3 regions of the Microbispora sp. H10885 genome follow, and region 2 is predicted to be linked to each of the others. Evidence: riboswitches for the same ligand, from Rfam matches in the RefSeq annotation. Region 2 holds a riboswitch; each other region holds the start of a gene.
The links. Region 2 has a riboswitch for cyclic di-AMP ahead of HHX37_RS32215 (C40 family peptidase). Riboswitches for the same ligand answer to the same signal wherever they lie in the genome.
Positions count from the first base shown of each region.

Region 1: another riboswitch for cyclic di-AMP. It lies ahead of HHX37_RS05600 (CHAP domain-containing protein); the one in region 2 lies ahead of HHX37_RS32215 (C40 family peptidase).
Region 3: another riboswitch for cyclic di-AMP. It lies ahead of HHX37_RS14185 (hypothetical protein); the one in region 2 lies ahead of HHX37_RS32215 (C40 family peptidase).

Region 1 covers NZ_JABBWY010000002.1:112,528-114,709, reverse strand. The annotation lists gene HHX37_RS37585 (ArsR/SmtB family transcription factor) at 1-242, shown strand, start outside; cyclic di-AMP (ydaO/yuaA leader) riboswitch at 454-598, shown strand; gene HHX37_RS05600 (CHAP domain-containing protein) at 910-1,734, shown strand; gene HHX37_RS05595 (hypothetical protein) at 1,884-2,182, shown strand, end outside.
Region 2 covers NZ_JABBWY010000015.1:41,872-44,053, reverse strand. The annotation lists gene HHX37_RS32220 (hypothetical protein) at 1-662, opposite strand, end outside; gene HHX37_RS32215 (C40 family peptidase) at 739-1,290, opposite strand; cyclic di-AMP (ydaO/yuaA leader) riboswitch at 1,361-1,521, opposite strand; gene HHX37_RS32210 (C40 family peptidase) at 1,827-2,182, opposite strand, start outside.
Region 3 covers NZ_JABBWY010000005.1:11,492-13,673, forward strand. The annotation lists gene galT (galactose-1-phosphate uridylyltransferase) at 14-1,072, shown strand; cyclic di-AMP (ydaO/yuaA leader) riboswitch at 1,146-1,283, shown strand; gene HHX37_RS14185 (hypothetical protein) at 1,318-2,182, shown strand, end outside.

The sequences.
Region 1 (2,182 bases), on a different contig from region 2:
CGCTGGCCAACCTCCTGGGACGCACGCGCGCGTCGGTGCTCACCGCCATCGCCGACGGCGTCCTCACCACCGGCGCCCTGGCCCGGCGGATCGGCATCACGTCGGCGGCGGTCAGCCAGCACACCGGCGTCCTGCGCGAGGCGGGCCTGATCACGACGCGCAGGCACCACGGCGGTGTCCTGCACACCCTCACCCCGACCGGACTGGCTCTCCTCGATCGGCGCCGCCCACCGGCACCCTGATCGCGCACCCGCTGTCGCCGCGCCCAGGGCGAACGTACGCGGGGTGGCTGTGGCGCATATCACGATTAGGTGCCGTCAGTGCGAGGACCTGCGGAAGCATGGTGCAGAAGGTGCAGAAATGGACCTGTTTGCCGGTTTTTCGGTCGTGTCCTACTCGTGATCTACTATGCTTCCGGTCAGTGCGCCGGTGCGTGGTCCTCAACCCGAGGACGACCGGCGACCGCCGAATCCCGGATGTCATCGAACCCGGGAACCGGGGACCCACGTCTCTTCTGGGGTGAATCCGGACCATCCGGTAGGGCTACTCCTGGCCCGAACCCGTCAGCTAACCCGGTAGGCGGCCAAGGAGAGGAGAGCGCGTGGAGTGTCCGCTCCACCTGCCCACCCGGTCCGGCCTCCGTCGCCGGACCACATGCCCGCCCTGGAACGTCTCCAGGCTTCCGGGGTGACGGCGCGCCCGTGACGGGCTGCCACATCTCCCGTTTCTGAATCCCGTCCGACCCCGCCCGCCCGGGGACCGCCGCGGCCGTGTCCGCCGGTGCGTCCGCCGGCGTGACGGTCGGTGTGACGGTCATGCCCGCATGCCGTCGTGCCCGGCGGCGGGTTCGTCATGTTCTGACGCGCGCCATAGGAGCCTTCGATTTCTACCGATCCGATAGCACAGCAGTTGCTCGACGCCGTACGCCCGGAGCTCGGCTACCGGGAACGGCCCGGGAAGCCGACCAAGTTCGGCGAGTGGTACGCCGACAACATCGCCATGGACTCCGACTTCAAGGCGGCTCCCTGGTGCGACATGTTCGTCTCGTGGGCGGCCAACCGGGCGGGCGTGCAGGACCACGTCGGCGAGTTCGCGCTGACCACCCGGCACGCCAAGTGGTTCGAGCAGCAGGGCGCCTGGAGCCGCAAGCCGGAACCGGGGGCCGTGGTCTTCTTCGACTGGTCGGGGTCGAAGCGCATCAAGGACATCGACCACGTCGGCATCGTCGAGAAGGTCGTCGGCGGCAAGGTCCACACGATCGAGGGCAACGTCGACGGCGTCTGGCTCAAGCGCAAGGTGCGCGACTCCAGCAAGATCGTCGGGTACGGCCTGCCGCGCAAGGTGAAGGTGATCCCGAAGGTGACCGTCACCGTCCAGCCCGTGGCGGCGGACGCGGCGGTCCAGGGGGCGGTGGTCCAGGGGGCAGTGGGGCAGGGGGCGGCGGCGTCGGCCACGCGGAGCATGGCCGCGGGTCACGGGCAGCCGCCGGGCACGGCCTTCTCGCCGAGCGACGCCGTCCTGCCGGCCGGGCTGCTGTTCGCGCTCGTGTCGACCGCGGTGACCGGTCTGCGCTTCAGGGCAGCCGCGGCGGCGACGTCCGGCGGACGGCACCGCAGGGGTGGCCCGCGGCGGGAGGGGCACGGCGGCGAGCGACGCGGCCAGGAGGTCGTGGGAGCCGGGGTGTCCGGCCCCGCCGCGGCGCAGGAGCCGTTCCACCTCCCCTATTTCGGCTGACCGGCCGGAGAGGCGCCTGGGAACACTCTGGGAGTTTGAGATCGTTTGCGGGTGTCTGTGAAATTCGGTGACTCACGCGGCTAGGGTGGGCAGCCACCCGCGGAAGCCGTGGAGCTTTCCCCCGATACGACCGCTGGGAGTTGTCTCACATGTACGGGCGCGTCCCCTCACAGACGAGCCAGGATGATCAGTTTCGTCAGGAGATCCTCTCCAGCGACGAGCCGTCCGGCGCGAAGAGCAGGAAGCCCCTCGTCATCGTCGCCGTGATCCTGGTCGCCGTACTCGCGGCGGCGGGCGCGGGCTTCGCGTTGCGCGGCGCCACGGACCCGGGCCCCTCCGCGGGCGGTGCCGGGCAGCAGACGGCGCCGGCGCAGGAGAACGGCGCCGGTGATCCCGCCGAGGCGGGACCGGACTCCGGGACCGGCGCCGAGGACGGTGCGGATGACGG
Region 2 (2,182 bases):
AGTTCGGCCGCGACCACATGAACGGGCAGGCCGCTGTCGAGGTAGCCCACATAGTCGGCGAAGCCCTCCAGGAGCCACATCGGCACCGCGCGGGGCCCGGAGGCCGCGACGTGCGTGAGCTCGTGGGTCACGACGACCTGGCGGCCGATCGCGGACAGGCGGGCGAACGCGGCGGGCTGCACGATCACCCGGTCACCGGTCGCGACGGCCGCCAGACCGCCGACCACCGCGGGGGCGGCCAGGACCGCCGCCTGCTCCTCCGTGCGGGGCACGAGGATCACCGCGCCGCCGTGCTCTCCCCACACCCTCGTGACCGTGCGGTCGGCCCGGCCGGCCAGCCGGGCGACCTCGGCGACCAGCCTTCGCGGCGCGCCGACGACGACGGCGTGCTCGCCGCGGGCGACGGAGGCGCCCGTCCACATGCCGGGCTGCTCCCGCACGGCGGCGCGGGCCTGGGCCAGAAGGGGCGACAGGGGGTCGGGCGGCGCGGCGGCGGCCGTACCGGCCAGCAGCGCGGCCAGCACGACGGCCACGGACGCCGACCGTCCGCCGCGCGTCCTCACCAGGCCCTCGGCGCTCGCGAGGGCCTGCCGTACGGGATGGGCGGGCGCGGCGCCGGGGGGACCGAGGCCATGGGGAGCATCGTAACGAGGGAACGCCACGGCTCCGCCCACCTGTGAGGGGGACGGAGCCGTGGAGCGGTGCCGGCGACGACGGGCTCGGCACCAGGGGGACGGATCAGGCGCCGGGGCGTACGGCGCCCACGAAGGTCGCCCTGCGGTAGGAGTCGAGCCTGTCGATCCTGACCCGCGTGCCGCTGTGCGGGGCGTGGATCATCCTGCCGTGCCCGACATACATGCCGACGTGGCCGCCGCCGCTGGTGAAGATGAGGTCGCCGGGCTTGAAATGGCCCCAGGACACCTTCTTCCGTACGGCGCTGCGGATGGACCACGTTGTGCGCGGCAGCCGTACGCCGGCCTTGCGCCAGGCGTAGGTGACCAGGCCCGAGCAGTCGAACGAGCCGGGACCGCTGGCCCCGTAGCGGTAGGGGTCGCCGATGTGCTTCCTCGCGGTCCTGACCGCTCGCTGCGCCTTGGCCAGCTGGAGCGCGGCCCGGCTGAGCTTCTTCCGCTTGACGGCCGCCTTCTTCGTGGACTTCTTCGTGGCCTTCTTGGCCGCCGCGGTGGTGGCGGCCCTCGTGTTCGTCTCCGTGGTCACCTTGATGACCGTGACCGTCACCGGGTCTGCCGACGCCGGCTGCGCACCGGCGACTCCCACGGATGCCGTCAAAGCGGCACCCCCAAGGGCAATTCGGGCAAGGCGGGACAGGCTAGCGGGGGTGGTAGACAGGATCTCTCCTTGGATCTTCCGCGTACGCCTACCGGGTTAGCTGACGGGTTCGGGCGGGGAAGTCGCCCTACGGCGCGTGGACGCGCCGATTCACCCCGGACCTTCGCGAGGAAGGTCGATGGTTCCCCGGCTCCGTGCCTCCTGACTGCACGGACTCGGCAGGTCGTCGGCGCCCGGAAATCCCCTGGGGGAGCAAGTAGACGGACGGCGCCGGCGACGGTGGATGACGCGGGCCCGGCCGGCCGGACCGGGCTCGCCGCGGCGAGGCGTGCTCACCGCGGCCCAGAAGCTACCCAGATCAGGCGGCTCCCGGCAAAGCCATCCCGGCGCATAAAGATCGGATAACGAGGCCGCGCGCGAGAAACCGCAGCTTACCCACGTCACAGAAGACCAAGTGTGACTCTGCTCACATCAGCCATCGCAATGTCCAAATAAGGCACTTAGCTCACAGCCGGAACAAAGATCACATCGCGGGCTCAGGGGCGGACGGCGCCGATCGCGTGGTAGTCCGCCAGTGTGACAATCTTCACAACGTCGCCGGTCTGCGGGGCGTGGACGACCTTGCCGTCCCCCGCGTACAGGCCCACGTGGCCGAAGCCCGCGTGGAAGAGCAGATCGCCCGCCTGGAGCGCGTCGAGCGACACGCGGCGGCTCGCGCCCCACGCCCACTGCTCGTAGCTCGTACGCGGCAGGCTGACCCCTCCCGCCGCCCAGGAGGCCTGGACGAGGCCGGAGCAGTCCCAGGAGTCCGGCCCGCTCCCCCCGTAGCGGTACGGCTTGCCGACCTGCTTGTAGGCGAACTGGAGCGCCGACAGGGCGTTACCCGACGCCG
Region 3 (2,182 bases), on a different contig from region 2:
TGGAGATCGCACCGTGAAGCGCACCATCGCTCATCTGGCCGACGGCCGGGAGCTGATCTATTTCGACCGCCGCGACGACGCCGACCACGACGTGGCCGACCCCCGGGATCTGCCCGCGCGCCCCCTCGCGTCCGAGTTGCGTCACGACCCGCTCATGGACGAGTGGGTGGCCGTCGCCCGGCACCGCCAGACCCGCACCCACCTGCCGTCCGCCCAGGAGTGCCCGCTCTGCCCCGGGCATCCCGGCTCGGAGATCCCCTCGCCGTACGAGGTGGCGGTGTTCGAGAACCGCTTCCCGTCGTTCAGCTTCAACACCGGCGCGTACGAGCAGGTGGGCGGGCTGAGCGAGGTGCGGCCGGGGACCGGGCGCTGCGAGGTCGTCTGCTTCACCTCCGACCACGACGCCTCCTTCAGCTCCCTCGGCGACGAGCAGGCCGCGCTGGTCGTCGAGGCGTGGGCCGACCGCACGGCCGAACTGTCCGCGCTGCCCGGCGTGGAGCAGGTCTTCTGCTTCGAGAACCGCGGCGCCGAGATCGGCATCACGCTGCCGCATCCGCATGGGCAGATCTACGCCTATCCGTACGTCACGCCGCGTACCCGGCAGATGCTGGAGACCGCCGCCCGGCACCGCGGCGGCAACCTGTTCGCGGACGTCCTGGCGGCCGAGCGGAAGGGGCCCCGCGTCGTGGCCGCCAACGAGCACTGGACGGCCTTTGTCCCGGCCGCCGCCCGGTACCCCTTCGAGGTGCACCTCTACCCGCACCGCCGGGTGCCGGACATTCCGGCGCTGTCGGCGGAGGAGCGGGCCGCCTTCGCGCCGCTGTACATCGACGTGCTGCGCCGCCTGGACGGGCTGTTCGGCGTCGTCATGCCGTACGTCGCGGCCTGGCACCAGGCTCCGGTCACCTACCGCCGGGATCTGGCCTACCTGCACCTCCAGCTCTTCACGATCCGGCGGGCGGCGGACAAGCTGAAGTACCTCGCCGGATCGGAGTCGGCGATGGGCGCCTTCGTCAACGACGTGCTGCCGGAGGAGGCCGCCCGCATGCTGCGCGAGGTGGTAACGGACTGATCTCCGTACGGTTGCGACTTGGGGTGGCAGTCACCATTTCTTTACCACTAGTATCCCTGGCACCACCGGTCACAGCCGGTGCCGCCTAATCCCGGGCGCCTCGCCCGGGAGCCGGGGACCCATTCACGCCTCTGGGGTAAAGGCACGTCGCTGCCCGGGCTCCTCCAGCCCGCACCCGTCAGCTAACCCGGTCGGCAGATGGAGAGGAGTGGGCTCTGCCCCGCGCGTTCCCCCTGGCCGCCGGTGTGTTGACCGCCGCGGCCCTCGTTCTCGGCACGGCCGCCGGGGGCGCCGCCGCCCCCAAGCCGACGGAGAGGCAGCTCAAGAAGCAGCTCGCCGGCCTGCAGAAGAAGGTCGACCGGCTCATCGCCGACTACAACGCCAAGCGGGTCGCGCTCGCCAGGGCGCGGGACGACGAGGCGGCGGCGCGCGCCCGCGTGACCAGGGCGGAAACCGACTACACGGCGACCCTCGACGAGGTTCGGGAGTTCGTCGGGTTGCGGTACCAGACCGACAGCGTGCGGGTCCTGCCCAACCTGACCGTCTCCGCGGTGGCGTACCAGCTCAAGGAGGAACAGGCCGCGAGGCTCGCGCGGGTCGACGAGGTCCGCACCGAACGGCAGAAGGCCGCCGAGGCGGCGAGGGCGCTCACCGCGTCGCTGAAGTCGCAGGCCGCGGAGGTCGCCGGTCGGCGCCGGGAGGCCGAGAAGCTCATCGACGACATCAAGGACAAGATCGACCGCCTGGTCCCGATCGCTCCGGGCCGGAGGGGCAGCGGGTCGTGGGCGCCCGAACTGCCGGCGGGCGCGGACAACATCACGCCCCGGATGCGGCTCATGCGCTCGGAGGTGGAGGAGCACTTCGATCTGAGCTTCCCGGTCGGCTGCTACCGGGCCGAGAACAGCGGTGAGCACCCCCTCGGCCGCGCCTGCGACTTCATGATGAGCTCGGGCGGCGCCATGCCCTCGGCCCAGATGAAGGCGCTCGGCGACAGCCTGGCCGCCTGGGCCATCAAGAACGGCCCGAAGCTCGGCGTGATGTACGTCATCTGGCAGCAGCGCATCTACAACCTCGGCCACCCGGGCTGGCGCCCCATGTCCGACCGGGGCG